3 regions of the Sinorhizobium sp. GQ132 genome follow, and region 3 is predicted to be linked to each of the others. Evidence: predicted binding sites of a transcription regulator. Region 3 holds the regulator's gene; each other region holds the start of a gene.
The links. Region 3 encodes PhoB, which activates phosphate uptake and scavenging genes when phosphate is short. Its sites were predicted from a motif close to TGTCATNNANCTGTCAT; they were not measured.

Region 1: the regulator PhoB is predicted to act here: its motif matches at 2,906-2,922, upstream of AC6CIG_RS00840 (DUF1045 domain-containing protein).
Region 2: the regulator PhoB is predicted to act here: its motif matches at 3,197-3,213, upstream of AC6CIG_RS11305 (esterase-like activity of phytase family protein).

What each region holds. Positions count from the first base shown of each region.
Region 1 covers NZ_JCAXDX010000001.1:192,654-199,496, reverse strand. The annotation lists gene AC6CIG_RS00855 (ArsR/SmtB family transcription factor) at 1-358, shown strand, start outside; gene phnN (phosphonate metabolism protein/1,5-bisphosphokinase (PRPP-forming) PhnN) at 386-970, opposite strand; gene AC6CIG_RS00845 (alpha-D-ribose 1-methylphosphonate 5-triphosphate diphosphatase) at 967-2,106, opposite strand; gene AC6CIG_RS00840 (DUF1045 domain-containing protein) at 2,108-2,815, opposite strand; gene phnE (phosphonate ABC transporter, permease protein PhnE) at 3,431-4,948, opposite strand; gene phnE (phosphonate ABC transporter, permease protein PhnE) at 4,958-5,920, opposite strand; gene phnD (phosphonate ABC transporter substrate-binding protein) at 6,095-6,843, opposite strand, start outside.
Region 2 covers NZ_JCAXDX010000003.1:631,720-638,562, reverse strand. The annotation lists gene AC6CIG_RS11320 (metallophosphoesterase family protein) at 1-126, opposite strand, end outside; gene AC6CIG_RS11315 (hypothetical protein) at 91-324, shown strand; gene AC6CIG_RS11310 (MarR family winged helix-turn-helix transcriptional regulator) at 380-853, shown strand; gene AC6CIG_RS11305 (esterase-like activity of phytase family protein) at 923-3,115, opposite strand; gene hupB (DNA-binding protein HupB) at 3,346-3,618, opposite strand; gene lon (endopeptidase La) at 3,840-6,260, opposite strand; gene clpX (ATP-dependent Clp protease ATP-binding subunit ClpX) at 6,731-6,843, opposite strand, start outside.
Region 3 covers NZ_JCAXDX010000004.1:80,385-87,227, reverse strand. The annotation lists gene pstC (phosphate ABC transporter permease subunit PstC) at 1-1,043, shown strand, start outside; gene pstA (phosphate ABC transporter permease PstA) at 1,040-2,362, shown strand; gene pstB (phosphate ABC transporter ATP-binding protein PstB) at 2,376-3,191, shown strand; gene phoU (phosphate signaling complex protein PhoU) at 3,281-3,994, shown strand; gene phoB (phosphate regulon transcriptional regulator PhoB) at 4,106-4,789, shown strand; gene AC6CIG_RS12095 (GcrA family cell cycle regulator) at 4,897-5,418, opposite strand; gene AC6CIG_RS12090 (aspartate aminotransferase family protein) at 5,828-6,843, shown strand, end outside.

The sequences.
Region 1 (6,843 bases), on a different contig from region 3:
GCATCCCACCGCCGACCAGATCACTCTGTCCAATGTCCTCGCGGCCCTCGGCGATCCGACTCGCCTGGCGATCGTGGGCTATCTCGCCCGCCGCGACGGACGGCCGACCATGTGCCTGAACTTCACGGATTTCGGCTCCAAGACCAATATCAGCTATCATCTGGCCAAGCTGCGCGAGGCGGGCATCACGCGTACCGAAGTCTCCGGCACCAGCCGGTTGATCACGCTGCGGCGGGACGATCTCGACACCCGCTTTCCCGGCCTCCTCGATTCCATTATCGCCGCCGCAGTGGACCTGCCCATGGTCAAGAAGATCGAGGATGCAGAGGAAGCTCTGGCACAGGGCGAGGCGCGATAAAGGATTACCTAACCGCTCGCTTCTTCTTCAGGCAGGGTGATGGCTCTTGGCCGAGTGGCGCTCGACCAGCGCGACGAATTGCCGGCCGGCCACATCAAGCCTGCCGCTGTTGTCGATGACCGTTACGTCGGGATCGGCGATGACGTCGGGTGCCTGCCGCGTCAGGCGGCGCAGCACGTCTTCCTCGCTCTCGCGGCCGCGCTCCGCCAGCCGCTTCGCCAGCACCGGCGGCTCGGCGGTGATCACCGCAACGGCGATCGTACCGAACGCCTGGCGAATGGCAGGGAGGGCGGCACGGCTGCCGTTTACGATCGCGGTCATGCCTCTGGCGATCTTTTCGGCGATCTCCGCCGGGATGCCGTAGCTCAAGCCATGCGCCTGCCACGAAACGGCGAAAGCGCCGCTCCGGCTCATCTCCTCGAATTCGGCGTCGGACACGCTTTCGTGCACCTCGCCGCCTGCATCCGAGGGGCGTGTGATCGCCCGCCGGACGAAGAGAATATCGGGCCGCTGCGCGAAATGGCGGGCGGCAAAGCCCATGACGCTGTCTTTGCCCGCACCGCTCGGGCCGACGACGACGATGAGCGTTCCGGATCCCCGATCGGCGGTCATGCGACACGCCGTCCTTCGCGCCAGACCGAGCGGACGACCGGTATTCCCTCCGGCCGGCGGACGCGCGCGATGTCGGCGCGGAGCCCAACGGCGATCCGGCCGCGATCTTCGAGCCCGACAGTGCGCGCCGGCGTCGCCGTTACCATCGCGATGGCCTGGGGGAGGTCGATCGAGTCGACCTCATCTGCGAGAATGAACGGCGCATGGATGAGGCTGAAAGGTACGTAATCCGAAGAAAGCACGTCGAGAACGCCGCGCTCGGCGAGATCGCGCGCGGCGATGTTGCCGGAATGCGATTTGCCGCGCACGATATTGGGCGCCCCCATCAATACGCTGAGACCGGCGCGATGGGAGGCTTCGGCCGCCTCGAAGCTCGTCGGGAACTCCGCGAGCCGGATGCCGTAGCCGATAGACTCGTCCACATGCTCGAGCGTCGCATCATCATGGCTGGCGACCGTAATCCCCCGCTCGGCGCAGGCTTTCGCGAGCGCGATGCGATGAGGGGTCGCATAGCGCGCCGATAGTGCTTGCTGGCGGTCGATGAACGCGGCAAAGGCTTCGTCGGTAAGGCCGCGTTTGACTTTGTAGTAGATTATGTACTGATCCATGGTCTGGAACTGGCGCTGCCCGGGAGCGTGGTCCATCAGAGAGACGAGACGAACCTGCGGATCGTTCCGGAAGTCCTCATAGTGTTCCAGCACGTCGGCGGTCGACACTTCGCAGCGCAGGTGGATCAGGTGATCGGCCCGCAAACGGCCCTCCTGCTTGGCCTGGGCGAGCGCATCGGCCATGCTGCGCATCTCGCCCTTCGGAAAGCCGCTGTCCTCGTCCGAGCCCAGGCGCAGACAATCGAAGACGGTGGTGATGCCGGAGGTGACGACCTGGGCGTCATGAGCCTGGATCGCCGCGATCTTCAGCCAGCGAACACCGGGGCGAGGAGAATAGTGCGCCTCGAGATGGTCGGTGTGCAGTTCGACCAGCCCGGGCAGCAGGTAGTCACCCTCGAAATCCTCGCCCGTGGCGCTCGCCCCTTCGGAGATGTCGGCGATCCTGCCGTCGCGGATCAGCACCGAACCGTCGAGGATCCGGTCCTCCAGAACGATGCGGGCGTTGGTCAAAACCTGTTCTTTGGGCATGTCATGCAATCTTTCGTTCGGATGCGCCGCCAAGCGGCAGCAGGGAATGGACGGTGAAAGGAGCGCCGCGGCGCTCTTCGGCGAAAAGGGCAATCGTCGAGACGGCAAGCGGCTTGCCGATGAATTCGGCGAAGACCGTTTCGAGCGCCTTTCTCATGGGCCGCTGCATGTCTTCCGGCACCGGCCCAGTCAGCGTCAGATGGAACTGGAACTCCTCGAAGACGTATGGGTAGCCCCATGCCGCCAGGTACTCGCGCTGACGCTGCGTAAGCCTGTCCGGATTGCGGCGGGCGAGATCGGCTTCCGAAAGCGGCGCCCGGAATGGCTCGAAACGGCGAACCGCCTGCTCCGCAAGGCGCTGCAGAGGCGGGCAAGGATCGGCCGAGACGAGCGCGAAGAAGGGGCCGATCTGATGCAAGGCGATCTCCGGCACTTCGAACGGCTCGATCTCCGCGGCGAACTCGTCGAAAGCCGCGATCAAGTCGGCTTCACCGCGGCCGGAGGTAAGCTCGAACGGTGCTTTCAGGGTCCCGTGGAAGCCGTAACGGCGGGGCTCGGTCGTCAATGCCATCTGCTCTTCACGTCCTACTGCCGGATTTTCCGGGCAGTCCAGGGCGCCGCCGGTGGACGCGTCGCGTCCCAGCCAACGGGAAGCGGTCTGCGACAGCCGGTCATCGGACGGCGGCGCGAAGTAGATTGCATAGCGCACGAATTCACACTTTCTTCATCAGTCGCTTCGACGCAGTTGCCCCGAGTCGACGGTTTCCGGGATGAAATGCGCAGCTAGCCGATTTGCATGACAACATCATGATGACATCGGCCCAGAACGCAAATCGGTTCGGAGCGGGATGGATTTGTTTGCAGCTTCGCCTGCTCCCGCGCCAGTGATCGGAATCAGTCATCATTATCCGAATCGACCGGTCCGTTTCTAGACCATGATGATTTTAGGTCGGATCAACCTGAAATCATGAGCGGCGGAAAACCGCACACACTTTTCCTCATCATCCCCGGTTCCTCATTCCTGTGCTTGTCACAGGAATCCAGCCAGACCAAGTCCTTGGGCTGGAAAGGCTCTTCCGCGCCGCAGACGCGGCGCTGCTGGATCCCTGTGACGAGCACATGAGGATGGAGAGGATGCAATCCCCCGAAAAGTGTCCCACAGCGCCGCGCATCTTATGAGAAGCGCAACGGTAGCTGTAGCACTTTGATCTGCTGCATGTTTTCAAGCGCATCGCCATGCGCGCCGACAAGACCGACCAGAGCTTCAACGGCATCATCCATCTCGCAGCAGCCGTCAAAAACTCGAAATGAATCTCAACGCGCGTTAGTGTGTGCGGCCCATGAGACGCGATCGGCAAAGATTGGAGATGCTGTCGAAAACGAAGACGACCATCAAGATCAGCAGCACCATATAGGCGACATTTTCCCAATCCGAATTTGTGCGCATCGCCTCCCACAGCTTCAGGCCGATCCCGCCGGCGCCGACGGCGCCGATAATGGTGGCCGAACGCGTGTTCGACTCCCAGAAGTAGAGAGCCTGGCTGGCAAAGACCGGCAGGACCTGCGGGAGCACGCCGAAGCGCTGGACGGCGACCGGCGCGGCGCCGACCGACTTGACGCCCTCACGCTGCTTGTCGTCGATGTTCTCGAGGGCTTCGGAGTAGAGCTTGCCGAGCGTGCCCGTGTCGGTGAAGAAGATCGCCGAGATGCCCGCGAGCGGTCCGGGCCCGAAGGCGCGGGTGAAGAACAGCGCCCAGATGAACATGTCGACCGACCGCAGGAAGTCGAAGAAGCGCTTCACGAACTGATTGGTGAGGCGGCTCGGCGTGATGTTGCGCGCCGCGAGGAAGCAAAGCGGGAATGCGATGAAGGATGCGAAGAGCGTTCCGACGAAAGCCATGACGATCGTCTGCAGGAGCTTGGTCCAAACATCCAGATGCTGCCATTCCGCATTGTAGAGGACGTTGTTCCAGGCAAGCGAGAGGTTTGAGCGCGCCGGATCGATCCGCTCTCCGGAAACGATCAATGAGGCGACGTCGCTGTAGGACTTCCCGAAGAAGGGCGAGTTGGTGTCGAAGAGGAAATTCGCCCAGCCGAAGAAGCGGTTGCGGATGGAGACCTCGTCGCCCTCCACCTCGGCCCAGCCGGTGGCGCCGAAGGACAGCGTCACCTTCTCGCCCGGCCGCTTCTGGAGCGCCCAGGAGGGAAGGGGGCCCTCCGGTGTCACATTGTCGGCGCCGTCGACCTGAAGCAGGAGCGTCTCGCCGGAATGTGTCACTGTGACCAGCTTATCGGCGACGTCGATACGCGTCGAGCTATCGAAGTTCACCACGGCGTGCGTGACGACTTCTTCGGTGCGGGTCGTGGCGAGATCTTTCTGCGGCGTCTCGTTCGTATCGCCGCCGTGCGCCGCGTTCGGCGCCATAAAGCTGAAAGAGGAGGCGCTCTTCGGCTTCCGGGCCTGCGTCGGGGCCGTCGACGTTTCAACGGTGCGCGTGACCGTCTCTTTTTCGAGCGTGACCCATTCCGGGCTCGGATTGTCTCCAAGCGGCGAATTGCGTCCGTATGAGATGCTCATCGTTCCATCGGGCGCGACGGCGATCTCCGGCCGCACTTCGTAGGATACCCAGTCGGCGAGATAGGTACCGGCAATCCCCCAATTGGCATTGGCGAGCACGTGCCCGATCGAGAAGAACCACCAGCTGAAGATCATGTAGAGAACGACGCCCGCCGTTATCAGTGCCTTGCTGCGCCGTTTCGCGGCCGACGACTGCAGAAGATGCGGATGGCGCGCTGCGATCGCTTCCATTTCGCGCGCGTCGAGGTTGGTCGAGGCAATCATGATGCGGTCCTATTGCGCAAGCTGAAAGGCCTGGTCGCCGACGAGGCGGCGGCGAAGCCAGGCGGAGAACTGATCGACTGCGAAGATCGTCGCGAAGAGCAGGAGGACGATCGCGAGCGTCTTTGCTTCATGGCCCTGGCCGATCGACAGGCGCAGGAGTTCGCCGATGCCGCCCCCGCCGACGGCACCGATGATCGTCGACGCGCGCACGTTGATTTCGAGCCGGAGCAGAAAATAGCTGGTGAAGTTGGGCAGCACCTGGGGGACCATGCCGAACCAGACCCGCTGGATCCAGTTGGCGCCCACGGCACGCAGACCTTCCTCCGGTTTCATGTCGGCATTCTCGACCACTTCGAAGAACAGCTTGCCGAGCGCGCCGATCGTGTGGATCGAGACCGCAGCGATGGCGGGAATAGGCCCAAGCGAAAGGATTGCCAGGAAAAAGCCGGCGATGACGACTTCCGGAAAGGCGCGCAGGATTTCCATCAGCCGGCGTACGATGCCCCTGATCCAGGGATTGGGCATCAGATTTCGCGCGGCGAGGAAGCACAGGATGAAGCCGAAGAAGACGCCGATAACAGTCGAAAAGATGGCAATGTTCACGGTCTCCAGCATCTTGTGAACATATTCCGGGATGTAGAAGCTCTCCGTCACGTAGAGGCGCCCATCCGGGTAATTGTATTTGAAGCTGCCGTCGTCATAGGGCGAAGGCAGATCGAAGAGGGCGCGAACGATCTCTATCGGATCGCGCGGCATGAGATGGCCGACGAAATCGAAGAAGTGCGGCAGCCGGTCGAAGAACTTGCCCGCGTTCGACTCGTTCGCGAACCAGAGCGAACCGACAAGCGTCAACGCGAGAAATGCGAGACCGAGCCAGGTATAGAGACGCCGGCGATTGTTGAGCTCCTGCCAGTGACGCTCGATAAGGGCGCCGTTCTCGCTGAGGTGTCGTGTTGACACGGAAGTGGCCATTGGGGTTTCCGGCCAGGGGGCCGGCCTCTAGAGCGCTTCCGGGAAGAGGAAGTGCGTCGTTTCCAAGAGTAGGATCGCTTGATCGAGACGATCCGCGAGCGGGCGGCTGCAGCTGCCCGATAGTCGAACGCCGGCCGCAGCTTGGCGGCCGGCGCAGGATGACGCGTTCGGCGATCAGCCGCCGATCGTCGCCTTGCGGGCGTCGATGATCGGCTTGTAGAAATCGCTATTGACCTCGACGAAACCGGTGAAGTCGCCGCCCTGGATGGCGGAGAAGCAGGCGGCGTCGGTCTTCGGCAGATCCATCATGAATTGCTTGAACTTGGCCTTCATGTCGTCGTTCAATGCGGTACGCACGACGATCGGGCCGTTCGGGATCAGCGGCGACTTCCACAGTTCGACGAGATCGTTCATGTCGACGATACCCTTGTCCACCATCTTGCGCAGGTTGCCCGAGGTGTAGCCGTCCTTGAACTCGCCGACGCCAGAGCCGAAGGTCGTGCCGGCATCGAAGGTGCCCTTAACGACTTCAAGCACGAGGTTCTCGTGGCCGCCGCCGAAGCCGGTTTCACCGAAATATTCCTTGATCGGCGCGCCGATCGCTTCCGGCAGCGTGACGAGGGGAACGAGATAGCCCGAGGTCGAGTCCGGATCGGCGAAGCCGAGCTTCTTGCCCTTCAGGTCTTCGAGCTTTGTGATGCCGGAGTCCTTGCGGGCGACCATGATCGAATGATAGCCCGTGGAGCCGTCGGTCTGGACGGTCGTCAGGATCGGCTCGACGGCGTCAGCCTTGGCGAGATAGATCTTGGCATAGCCGGAGGCGCCGAGTTCGGCGTAATCGAGCGTGCCGCCGAGAAGGCCCTGGATCACGCCGTCATAGTCGGCCGCCGGAAAGAGGGAGACCTTCTCGACGCCGATGGCTG
Region 2 (6,843 bases), on a different contig from region 3:
ATCGCGCGTCGCGCTTCGAACGAGGCCGGCAAGCTCCGCATTTCGGAGTGCCAGGCTGCGCAAGGGCGAATCGAGATGGAGGTCTGCGGTGTGAACAAATCTGAAGGGCATGGCCGGGCGGACCATGACCTGGCGCCGCCGCTTTCGTCAATGGCTGCAGGACCGGGTATCCACGGAATGCTTGAACGCGGGCAGCGTTACGACGCGCCGGCCGACAACTCTTCGCTTCGCAAACAACGGCATCGCGACCAGGGCGCGTTTCTTGTCGCCGCCGGTCATTCCCAAGTTTTAGGTGGTTTTGGTCGACAAATGCGGCAATTGTGACTATCAATAATGTCACTGCCATTTCACATGGCCCCTCATAATAACTCATAAGGTCATGAAGAAGACATTCGAGGTTTCCGATAAGCTGTTCGAGCTCTACCATCGCGTTCATCGTCTGGTGAACGAGTCCATGACGGAGGAAGGCGTATCGCTTGCCAGGAGCAAGTTCCTGTTCTTCCTGAGCAAGCTCGGACCCTGTCGGTCTACCGACATAGCCTGTGCGCTGAATTTCGCTCCGCGAACAGTGACCGAGGCGATCGACGGACTGGAACGCGACCGTCTGGTGATGAGAAAACCCGACCCCGAGGATCGCCGCGCAAAGATCGTCTCCATAACAGAGACCGGCCGGGCCGTTCTTCAGGCTGCAGAACATCCGCGCAAACAGCTCATCGAAGAGATCTTTTCGGCGCTCGATGACGAGCAACTGGACCAGTTGTACGATATCGTCAGCAAACTCGTCGAGAAAACCGACGATATCCGCAAGCGCAAGGAAGAAGCGGAAGCGACTGAGATTGGCGTCGCGCGCTGAACGCCGTTCAGGAATCAAGAGGCCGGGACATCATGTCCCGGCCTCTTTCGTTTTCTCCGTATCGGACGCTTACATGGCGTCCATCGCGCCTATGGAGAAGAACAGCGTTTCGCCGGAGGAGTCGTCGACGCCGTCATTGTCGGTGACGACATAACCGTTGCCGGCCGCGTCGATTGCAAAGCCTTCGACCTTGTCGACGACATAGCCGCTCAGCGACTGCAGGTCCGGAATGAGGTCGCGCACCTCTTCCTTGTTCACGACAGGCAGTGCCCCGCCGAGTGCCGCGGGTTTCAGGTCCGCAAGCGCGACGCGGTAGAGCTTCTTGAGCTTGGCGGCTTCGCCGACCAGATTGTCACGCTCGACGATATAAGCGTAGGCTCCATGAACGGAAATCTCCGACAGGCCGACCCAGCCTTCCTCCGCCTTTTCAAGCGGATAGCGCACGGCGCCCCATTCCTTGCTCGACGGCTTGTAGGAGACGAGCTTGACGAAGCCCTTCTCGTCATCCTTCCATTCGCGCTGCACAGCCATCCAGAGAACCTGATCGTCCCCTTCGCCCACGACCGCTATGCCTTCGAAGCCGTAGCGGATCTCGCTGGCGCGCAACTCCTCCGGTAGTGCGATCTCCTGCTTGATCTCGCCCTTCTTGTTCACATGCAGCAGCGCATGGCTGTAGAGCTTGTCGGAGTTGCCTTCCGAAGCGAGCCAGAAGCCGCCTTCGCCGTCATTGGCGATGCCTTCGACGTCGAGCTTCTGGGCGGGAGCGCCGTCACGGGTGACCGGCAGGGCTTCCGTGATCAAAGCGGGCTTCTGCGTAGCGTCGATCGTGAAGATGGTCGGCTGCGACGAGTAGACTGAATCATTGACCGCATGCAGGAAGCCGGGCTTGTCGGCAGCGGCAAGGCCGGAAAGCGCCCCGAAGCCGATGGGCAGCCCGTCCTTCTCCACGGAACGGATCTGCGGATAGGCAGCCTCCCCTTCCCCGCGCTCGTAGATCATGACATGCGCCCGCGCCCCGCCGTCTTCGACGAGATCGACCTCGTTGGCGGTCGCAAACAGGTTGCGCCCGGGAATGGCGACAGCGCCCTCGGGGGAAACGCCGGAGGGCAGAAGCTGCACGAGCTCCGGTTCGCCGCCCGTATCCTTGTAGACGCCGACGATCGAGGCGCGTTCCGAAAGAACGAAGAAGAGCTTGTCCTCGCCGAATTGCGCCATTTCAAGCCCTTCCGGTTCGACGCCCTTCGCCGAAGAACGCTTTTCCGGATAGTGGCCGATCGACGCGATAGCGTGTTCGAAGGCTGCTCCCGACTCGTAGAGGACCTTCCCGGTCGTGTCGAAGATCGTGAAGCCGCGGCTCCCGCCCTCATAATCGCCCTCATTGGCGACGACCAGGCGATCGTCGTCGAGCCACTTGATCGCATCGGGCTCGCGCTTGCGGCCCGCCTGCTCGCCGGTAAAGGCGATGGAGCCGTCGCGCTTTGTGTCGATACCTTGGAGATCGACCGTGCCCGCAGGGAAATGCGTCTTCACGGTTGCGGACTTACCGTCGATGATGACGATGTGGTTGTTCTCCTGGAGGGTGAGCGCAATCTCGTCCCGGCCGTTGAAGGCTACGAATTCCGGCTCGGGATCGTCGCCGGCGACCTCGGCGAGACCGGTCAGCGTCACATGCTTGATGGTCGCGCAATCGGCCGCCCCGTCCTTCAGCGACAGGATCACGAGATCTCCTGCAGGCATCTGAGGGATCTGCCCGTCATTGACGTCCTCGTCGCGCTCGTTCTCGATCGCGACTGCGGCAAGCGTCCGATCCTTGTTCACGGCCACCGAGTCCGGCTGGCCACCGAGATCGCAGGTGGCATCCACCTCCCTGCCGGCAATGTCGACCACGGCGAGCACGCCGGACGGATTGGTAAAGCTTTCGCTCGTGTTGACGGCAACGAGCGCTTTGGCACCGGCTACCGCAACCGAAGTCGGCTCCCCGTCGAATGAGACGATACCGCCTGCCTCAGGCGCCCTGGCGTCGGTGATGTCGATGAAACCGATGCGTTTGCCGGGACTGTCGGAATAGATCAGCGTATTGCCGTCTTCGCTTGCGGTGATGATTTCGGCCGATGTCGGGGCGTTCCGCTCGGCTCCCTCGGGCAAATTCATGGCCACCGCAAAGGATGCGATGCGATTGAATACCTGTTCGGCCTGAACGACCGATGCCGTCGATGCGGCAAGTGCCGCGGCCAACGCCGTGGTGATGGAAATTGCTTTCATCTGTCCCTCCTTGTCGCGGCACGCCGTTGCGCTACCGCGTGCGTCCGAAAACGTCGGACGGGAGGCTTTTGCAACTGTCCTGTAACAGCCGGATGACAGGGAAAGCCGGAATGAAAAGAGGCCCGGATGACCGGGCCCCAATCAACCTGCCGAATGCCGCCTGGGCGGTATCGCGACAGATGGAACATGAACCAGTAGCGGACGGAGGCACCCGCCGCTCCATCGGTAAATTAGTTGACGGCGTCCTTGAGGCCCTTGCCGGCCGTGAACTTCGGCACGTTGCGTGCCGGGATGTCAACTTCCGCACCCGTCGACGGGTTGCGGCCCTTGCTGGCTTCGCGGCGCGATACGGAGAAATTGCCGAATCCGACGAGGCGGATGTCGCCGCCGTTCTTCAGTTCGCCCTGAATGGTCTCAAAAACTGCATCAACGGCAGAAGACGCATCTGCCTTCGAGAGTCCGGCCTTGTCGGCTACGGCAGCCACGAGCTCATTTTTGTTCATGTTTCCACCCCTTTCATGCTGGTTCGAAACGACTGTCTTCTTAAGGCGGGGCTGCGAAAGCAATGCCCACGTCTTGCCATTCCCAATTGCGCCTAATCCCTTGGAATGCAAGGGTTGCAGCGTGCTTTTACAACAAAAAAGACCGGCAGAACGCCGGTCTTCCTTGTTTTTCTGGCCGAAGGGCGCAAGCGGGACACACTTGTCACCCTATCTGCACTGCCTCAGTGGGCAATCGAAGTGCCCGCTTCGTCCTGCGAATCAACGGACGGCAGGGCGGCCGGCTGGCTTGCCGGGTCCCATTCGATGGGCTCCGGAAGCCGCAGCAACGCGTGCTCGATCACCTCGCCCATCCGCGAAACGGGGATGATTTCGAGGCTGTTCTTGACGTTGTCAGGGATGTCGGCGAGGTCCTTGGCGTTCTCCTCGGGGATCAGCACCTTCTTGATGCCGCCGCGCAGAGCCGCCAGCAACTTCTCCTTCAAACCGCCGATCGGCAGCACGCGTCCACGCAGGGTGATTTCACCGGTCATCGCCACGTCCTTGGAGATGGGGATTCCGGTCATCACCGACACGATCGCCGTCGCCATGGCGACACCGGCGGACGGGCCGTCCTTCGGGGTCGCGCCCTCCGGCACGTGGACGTGAATGTCGCGCTTGTCGAACAGCGGCGGCTCGATGCCGAAATCGATCGCGCGCGAGCGGACATAGGATGCCGCCGCCGAAATGGATTCCTTCATCACGTCACGTAGGTTGCCGGTAACCGTCATGCGGCCCTTGCCGGGCATCATCACGCCCTCGATCGTCAGCAATTCGCCGCCGACCTCAGTCCAGGCAAGACCGGTGACCACTCCGACCTGATCGTCACGCTCGGCTTCGCCGTGGCGGAAGCGCGGCACACCGAGATAGTCGTGGATGTTCTCGGCCGTCACTTCGACCTTCTTGGTCTTGCCCTTGAGGATCTCCGTCACCGCCTTGCGCGCCAGCTTCATCAGCTCGCGCTCGAAGTTGCGGACGCCCGCTTCTCGCGTGTAGTTCTGGATGACCGCCATAAGAGCGCCATCCGTGACGGAGAACTCGTTCGTCTGGAGCGCATGGTCGCGGATCGCCTTCGGCAGCAGGTGCCGCTTGGCAATCTCCCGCTTTTCGTCTTCGGTATAGCCGGCAATGCGGATGACTTCCATGCGGTCCATCAGCGGCGGCGGAATGTTGAGCGTGTTCGCCGTGGTGATGAACATCACGTTGGAGAGGTCGTATTCCACCTCCAGGTAGTGATCCATGAACGTCGAGTTCTGTTCCGGATCGAGCACCTCCAGAAGCGCCGAGGACGGATCGCCACGGAAGTCCTGGCCCATCTTGTCGATCTCGTCGAGCAGGAAGAGCGGGTTGGACTTCTTCGCCTTCTTCATCGACTGGACGACCTTACCCGGCATGGAGCCGATATAGGTCCGCCGATGGCCGCGAATTTCGGCCTCGTCCCGAACGCCGCCCAGCGCCATGCGGATATATTCGCGGCCGGTCGCCTTGGCGATCGACTTGGCGAGCGACGTCTTGCCGACGCCCGGAGGGCCGACGAGGCACAGGATCGGCCCCTTGATCTTGGACGAACGGGCCTGCACCGCCAGATATTCGACGATGCGTTCCTTTACCTTGTCCAGACCGAAGTGATCGGTATCCAGCACCTTTTCGGCATGGTTGAGATCGGTCTTGATCTTCGACTTCTTGCCCCAGGGCAGGCCCAGCAGCCAGTCGAGATAGTTGCGCACGACCGTCGCTTCCGCCGACATCGGGCTCATCTGGCGCAGCTTCTTCAGCTCCGCATCGGCCTTTTCACGGGCTTCCTTGGAGAGCTTCGTCTTGGAGATGCGCTCTTCGAGTTCGGCCATCTCGTCACGGCCGTCCTCGCTGTCGCCGAGCTCCTTCTGAATCGCCTTCATCTGCTCATTCAGGTAGTACTCGCGCTGCGTCTTCTCCATCTGGCGCTTGACGCGCGAACGGATGCGCTTTTCGACCTGAAGAACCGAGATCTCGCCTTCCATGAAGCCGAGCGCCTTTTCGAGGCGCATCTTCACGCTCGTCGTCTCCAGCATTTCCTGCTTTTCGACGATCTTGATCGACAGATGCGATGCGACGGTATCGGCGAGCTTCGAGTAGTCTTCGATCTGGCTCGCGACGCCGACGACTTCCGGCGAAATCTTCTTGTTGAGCTTCACATAGCTTTCGAATTCGGAAACGACCGAACGGCTCAGCGCCTCGATCTCGACCGGATCCTCGTCCGGTTCGGGCAGCGCATGGGCGACGGCCTCGTAGAAATCGTCACGCGGCGTATAGCGCTCGATCTCGGCACGCGACCGCCCTTCGACCAGCACCTTCACGGTTCCGTCGGGGAGCTTCAGAAGCTGCAGCACGTTCGCAATCGTGCCGACTTTGTAAATGGCGGCGGGTTCCGGATCGTCATCCGTAGCGTTGATCTGGGTCACGAGCATGATCTGCTTGTCGGTACCCATGACCTCTTCGAGTGCACGGATCGACTTCTCCCGGCCGACGAAGAGCGGCACGATCATGTGGGGGAAGACCACGATGTCACGCAGCGGCAGAACCGGATAGGTCGCGCTTTCAATCGCCGGAGACGTTTTGTTCGTCATATCATTTCCTTTCCGTCCCGATGTTCGGGCCCGTTTCCGGGAGCCTCTGCGGCACTCCCGGCTGTCACATTTCGTACATGAAAGTGGAGTGCAAGAGAGGCCTTTTCAAGGTACGGCGCAATCCCCGCCTTCATGGATAATCCCCGACCTTTAAGCTCGGATGCTGTTGCAGACCTTGCGACCTGCCCGGATATCGCGGCCTGCAAATGCGCACCCCTTGAATCTGCGCATCATCGCGTTGTTGCGGCACTTTAGCAACAATCGATTGGTGCGATCACCATGATTTTGAACTGAAACATTCGCGGGAACGGGCCCGGACGGCGGCTGCAGAGCCGTCTCCAAAATGCCGGTTCCGGACCGCTTCGCCGGCACGATCGCAACGGCGTCACATGAAAAAGCCCCCACGCGGGGGGCTCTTCAAACAATCGTGAGCGGCGAGCGCGCCCGATAAGACGCGCTGCGCTTGAGGCTCAAGCCGAAACGTTGGTCTTCTCCTCGGAACGCTCCGAGTAGATATAGAGCGGCCGCGCCGTTCCCTTGACGACCTCGTCCGAAATGACGACTTCGCGAACGCCTTCCAGCG
Region 3 (6,843 bases):
TCAATGCGATGCGGCAATATAGCCGTTGGCTGATGAGCGCCGTCGTGCTGCTCGTTTCCGTTGCCGGCGGGCTCTACGCCATCCGCAATATCGACGTCCGTTTCCGTGCCCGCAATCGGGTGGAGCGCGTCATGCTCGGCTCGCTCATCTTCGCCTCTTCCATAGCCATTCTGACGACGGTCGGCATCGTCGCCTCGATGCTCTCGGAGGCGGGCCGCTTCTTCACCATGGTCTCGCCCTTCGAGTTCTTCTTCGGCACGGTCTGGGATCCGCGCTTCGCGGCGGCCGGAAGCGGCGGCGCCTCCGGCCAGTTCGGCCTGCTGCCGCTCCTTGCCGGCACCCTGTATATCGCCTTCGTGGCGATGCTTTTCGCGGTGCCGATCGGGCTTTTCGCCGCCATCTACATGGCCGAGTATGCGAGCCCGCGGCTGCGTTCCACAGCCAAGCCTCTTCTGGAGGTGCTCGCCGGCATCCCGACGATCGTCTACGGCTTCTTCGCGCTGGTCACCGTCGGGCCTTTCCTGCGCGACATCTCCGCGCAACTGAACGGTCTCGTCACCGGCAACTACCAGAACTTCATTCAGGCCCAGAGCGTCATCACCGCCGGCATCGTCATGGGCATCATGCTCATCCCCTTCGTTTCGTCGTTGTCCGACGACATCATCACCCAGGTGCCGCGGGCGCTGCGTGACGGTTCGCTCGGCCTCGGTGCGACGCGCTCGGAAACGGTGAAGAAGGTGATCCTGCCTGCCGCACTTCCCGGCATCGTCGGCGCGCTGCTTTTGACGGCCTCGCGCGCGGTGGGCGAGACGATGATCGTCGTGCTCGCTGCCGGCGTCGCGGCGCGCATGCAATTGAACCCCCTCGAGCCGATGACCACGGTGACGGTCAAGATCGTGAATCAGCTGACGGGCGACCTCGAGTTCACTTCGCCGCAGACGCTGGTCGCCTTTGCGCTCGGCATCACCCTCTTCGTCATCACGCTCGGCCTCAACATCTACGCGCTCTACATCGTGCGCAAATATCGGGAACAGTACGAATGACCGAATTTGCCTCCCCCACGGTAAGGGTCTCCACCCGACCTGCCGCAAGCCGACGCGATATCGGCATCAAGCGCCGCTATGCCGCGGAGCGCCGCTTCCGTGCCTTCGGAATCAGCGCCATCGCCATCGGTCTGTTCTTCCTCGCGGTTCTCCTCTGGAGCGTCGTTTCGAAGGGCTATACCGCCTTCCAGCAGACGACGATCACGTTGCCGATCGAGTTTTCCGAGAAGGTGATCGATCCGAAGAACGAACGGGCGACCGATCCGAAGCGGCTCTATACCGCCAACTATCCGCTGCTCGTGCGGGAGGCTCTGGTCAAGCAGCTCGGCCTCGATCCGTCGAAGCGGCCGCTGGTGAAGCAGGCGACCGATATGGTCTCCGCCAGCGCCCGGACGCAACTGCGTGACATCGTCGTCGCCGATCCGTCGGTGATCGGCAGGACGATTCCCGTCACGCTGCTTGCCGAGGCGAACATCGACTCCGCCTTCAAGGGCCAGATCGACCTGTCGGTCGACGAAGCCAAACGCAAGGTGAAGGATGAGCAGGTCGCGTGGATGAACCAGCTTGCCGAGGCCGGCGTGCTCAAGAAGAGCTTCAACACCGGCATCTTCACCTTCGGCGCATCCAGCCGGCCTGAAGCGGCGGGTGTCGGCGTCGCCCTTCTCGGCTCGCTCTACATGATGCTGATCGTGCTCGTGCTGTCGCTGCCGATCGGCGTCGCTGCCTCCATCTATCTCGAGGAGTTCGCGCCGAAAAACCGGCTGACGGACCTGATCGAGGTGAACATCAACAACCTGGCGGCCGTACCTTCCATCGTCTACGGCCTCCTCGGGCTTGCCGTCTTCATCAACTTCGCGGGCATGCCGCGCTCGGCAGCACTCGTCGGCGCCTTCGTGCTGACGCTGATGACGCTACCCACCATCATCATCGCTACCCGGGCGGCCCTGAAGGCAGTGCCGCCGTCGATCCGCTCCGCCGCACTCGGCCTGGGCGCATCGAAGATGCAGACCATCTTCCATCACGTGCTGCCGCTTGCCATGCCCGGCATCCTGACCGGCACGATCATCGGCCTCGCCCATGCGCTGGGCGAAACGGCGCCGCTGCTTCTGATCGGCATGGTCGCCTTCGTGGTCGATTTTCCGGGGTCGCCGCTGGAGCCATCCACGGCGCTGCCGGTGCAGATCTACATGTGGGCGAACGAGGCAGAACGTGCCTTCGTCGAGCGTACGTCCGGAGCGATCATCATTCTCCTGATCTTTCTCATCTTCATGAATCTCGGCGCAATTCTCTTGCGGCGTCGCTTTGAGCGTCGCTGGTAGTGGGGTAAGGACTATGAACATCATGTCGGAAGCTGCAGTCGAAAAGGCTCTTGAGCAGAAAATGAATACGGTGCCTTACAAGATGATCGGCAACGATGTGTCGGTCTATTACGGCGAAAAGCGTGCGCTCTTCGACGTCAACCTCAATATCCGCGAGAACACGGTCACGGCGCTGATCGGTCCGTCCGGGTGCGGCAAATCGACGTTTCTGCGCACCTTGAACCGCATGAACGACACGATCGAGAACTGCCGCGTAACGGGCAAGATCACGCTCGACGAGGACGATATCTACGATCCGTCGATCGACGTGGTGGAATTGCGTGCCCGCGTCGGCATGGTGTTCCAGAAACCCAATCCGTTCCCGAAGTCGATCTACGACAATGTCTCCTACGGCCCGCGCATCCATGGCCTGGCACGCACCAAGACCGAACTCGACGAGATCGTGGAAACGAGCCTGCAGAAGGCCGGGCTCTGGAACGAGGTGAAGGATCGGCTGCAGGAGCCGGGCACCGGACTTTCCGGCGGCCAGCAGCAGCGCCTCTGCATCGCCCGCGCCGTTGCCGTCAGCCCGGAAGTCATTCTGATGGACGAGCCCTGCTCGGCGCTCGATCCGATCGCGACCGCGAAAGTCGAGGAACTCATCCACGAATTGCGGGCGAATTTCACGATCGTGATCGTCACCCACTCGATGCAGCAGGCGGCGCGCGTGTCGCAGCGCACGGCCATGTTCCATCTCGGCAATCTCGTCGAGGAGAACGATACCGATAAAATGTTCACCAACCCGGACGATCAGCGCACCCAGGACTACATCATGGGCCGCTTCGGCTGATGGCCGGAGAGGGGCGGCGCTTTTCCGTCCCTCCCGGTCAAGACCGAACGAGGCCCATTCAGAACAGCGCGTCCCCCGAGGAAACGAATATGTCTCACGCACACATCATGTCCGCCTTCGACGAAGAGTTGAAGTATCTCACGCGCCGCATCTCCGAGATGGGCGGTCTTGCCGAGCAGATGGTCGCGGACTCCGTCCGTGCGCTCGTCAATTCCGATCTCGCCCTGGCCCAGAAGGTGATTTCCGACGACACCATTCTGGACGACGCGGAACGGCAGATCGGCGAAAAGGCGATCGTCACCATTGCCAAACGCCAGCCCATGGCCTCGGATCTTCGGGAGATCATGGGTTCGATCCGCATCGCCGCGGACCTGGAGCGCGTGGGCGACCTCGGCAAGAACACCGCAAAGCGGGTGATTGCCGTGGCCGGTTCAGGCATACCGCGCAAGCTTGCGCGCGGCCTCGAACACCTGGCTGAGCTCGCGCTCGTTCAGTTGAAGGAAGTCCTGGACGTCTACGCGTCCCGTTCGCCGGAAAAGGCGAACAGCATTCGCGAACGCGATGAAGAGATCGATGCGATCTACACGTCCCTGTTCCGGGAACTGCTGACCTATATGATGGAAGATCCGCGCAACATCACGCCGTGCACGCATCTTCTTTTCTGCGCCAAGAACATCGAGCGTATCGGCGATCACGCGACCAATATCGCCGAAACGATCTACTATATGGCGACAGGCGCCCAGCCGCAGGGCGAACGGCCGAAGGACGACATGACGTCGACATTGGGTTCCGTGACGGACTGAGATCGCCCGGCAGCCGGTGCCTATGCAGAATTTGTTCCGGCCGCCTTGGCGCGGCCTACCACCGTGCGCGGCGGCATGACGGCTGTCGTGCGTAGGAAGGAGTCCTACTGAATGTTGCCGAAGATTGCCGTAGTCGAAGACGAGGAAGCCCTGAGCGTTCTCCTGCGCTACAATCTCGAGGCGGAAGGCTTCGAGGTCGATACGATCCTTCGCGGCGACGAGGCGGAGATCCGCCTGCAGGAGCGCCTGCCCGACCTTCTCATCCTCGATTGGATGCTGCCCGGGGTTTCCGGTATCGAGCTCTGCCGCAGGCTGCGCCAGCGGCCGGAAACGGAGCGCCTGCCGATCATCATGCTGACCGCGCGCGGCGAGGAAAGCGAGCGCGTGCGGGGCCTTGCCACCGGCGCCGACGATTACGTCGTCAAGCCCTTCTCGACGCCGGAACTGATGGCGAGGGTCAAGGCGATGCTCAGGCGCGCCAAGCCCGAAGTTCTGTCGACGCTCCTGCGCTGCGGCGATATCGAGCTCGACCGGGAGACGCACCGCGTCCACCGACGCAGTCGCGAAGTGCGCCTTGGCCCGACGGAGTTCCGGCTGCTGGAATTTCTAATGTCCTCACCGGGGCGCGTCTTCTCTCGTTCACAGCTCCTGGACGGTGTCTGGGGACACGACATCTATGTCGACGAACGGACCGTGGACGTTCATGTCGGGCGGCTGCGCAAGGCACTGAACTTTTCCAACATGCCGGACGTCATCCGGACGGTGCGCGGCGCTGGCTATTCGCTGGAGAGCTGAGGCCGAAGGTCGCTGGCGCCCGTGCCGGCTTGCGGCATGGCAAAGAAAAAGGGGCCTTTCCGGCCCCGATTTTCGTCGTGCATCCAGAGCGGGATGAGCAAGGCGCCTCAGCGCATGCGCCGGCGCTCGGCGGAGGGCTGGTAGGCCAGCCGGGCATGGAAGGTGCAATAGGGAGAGGCTTCCGGGGAGTCGTTGCCGCAGAAGTGGAACTCTTCCTTGAGCGGGTCGCCGATCGGCCACTTGCAGGTGCGTTCGGTAAGCTCCGTGAGCTCCAGCCGCCGCGACATCGGCAGGACGATGTTCCTGTCGATCTGCAGCTCCTGGTCCATTTCCAGGTCGACTGCGAGCTCTTCCTTGAGCGCGGTCGCACCGGCCGTGCGGGTCACGGTGCGGGTTACGGAACGCGCAGCATAGTTCGGCGCGCGCGGGGCAGACGTCGCCCGTTTGGGCCGGGCTGCAGCGGTCGTGCTTCCTCCGGCCTTGGCGCGCCCGGGCAGGCTCAGCCGATGAACCTTTCCGATGACCGCGTTGCGGCTGACGCCGCCCAACTGCGCCGCGATCTGGCTGGCGCTCAAGCCCTCCGACCACAGCTTCTTCAGTTTCTCGACCCGCTCGTCAGTCCAGTTCATCTCTGCACTCCCCGTTCTCGGCGTTGGGATGGCGGAATCCGTCACCGCTCTCCGGGAAAAACCCGAAGATTCAACGCGATAATACTTTTGGTGACTAGGTCCGCCGCATGCGTCTAGTAATTGAATGTTAACCTACCGGCAGGGTGACTCCGTGGCAAGAGTCGCCGGAATCGCGCCGAATCGATTTCGCGGTTTTCCCCAACTTGCTGTCGGAGCGTTGCATTTTTGCAAGTCCCAGAGTGTGATTTTTTCGCGCTTCGGAATCGGCATCCGCAAAGCGCCTGCAAACCTTGGTTTTGTTGACATCGCGGTGCGAAATGGGAATAGTGCCTGTCGCCGCCGCAAGGCGGCATTTTTGATTTTTATCGGGCCGAATGGTCCGTGCCGCCGGAATGAAGGAGAGCTCGACATGGCCGCAACCACGCCGCTTTACGACACCTATCTGCGCGCGCCGTTGCGTTTCGAGCGAGGTGAAGGCGTTTGGCTGATCGCCGAAGACGGCACGCGCTATCTCGATTTCGCTGCCGGTGTCGCCGTGAACTCGCTCGGCCATGCCCATCCTCATCTCGTCGAGGCGCTGAAGGCGCAGGCCGACAAGGTCTGGCATCTGTCCAATCTCTACGAGATTTCGGGGCAGGAAAGCCTTGCACGGAGGCTGACCCAGGTGACCTTCGCCGATCGGGTGTTCTTCACCAATTCGGGTGCGGAAGCGCTCGAATGTGCGATCAAGACGGCGCGGCGCTATCATTTCGCCAAGGGGCACGTCGAGAAGTTCCACGTCATCACCTTCGAAGGTGCTTTCCACGGCCGCACGCTCGCAACGATTGCCGCCGGCGGACAGCAGAAATACATCGAGGGCTTCGGGCCGAAGGCGCCGGGCTTCTATCAGGTCCCCTTCGGCGATATCGCGGCGGTCAAGAACGCGATCAATGAAGAAACCGCGGCGATCCTCGTCGAGCCGATCCAGGGCGAGGGCGGCATTCGGTCGGCATCGAAGGAATTCATGCAGGGGCTGCGCGAACTTTGCGACGAGTTCGGCCTGCTTCTGATCCTCGACGAGGTACAGTCCGGTGTCGGCCGGACCGGCAAGCTCTTCGCTCATGAATGGGCGGGCATCAAGCCGGATATCATGGCCGTAGCCAAGGGCATCGGCGGCGGCTTCCCGCTCGGCGCTTGCCTCGCGACGGAAGCGGCGGCCGCCGGCATGGTGGCGGGCACGCACGGTTCGACCTATGGCGGCAACCCGCTCGCAATGGCGGTCGGAAATGCCGTGCTCGACGTCGTTCTCGCCGAAGGCTTCCTCGATCAGGTGCGCGAGGTGGCTCTCGTCTTCCGTCAGGGGCTCGCCTCGCTGAAGGATCGTTTTCCGGACGTGATCGAGGAAATCCGCGGCGACGGGCTGATGCTCGGCATCAAGGCCAAGGT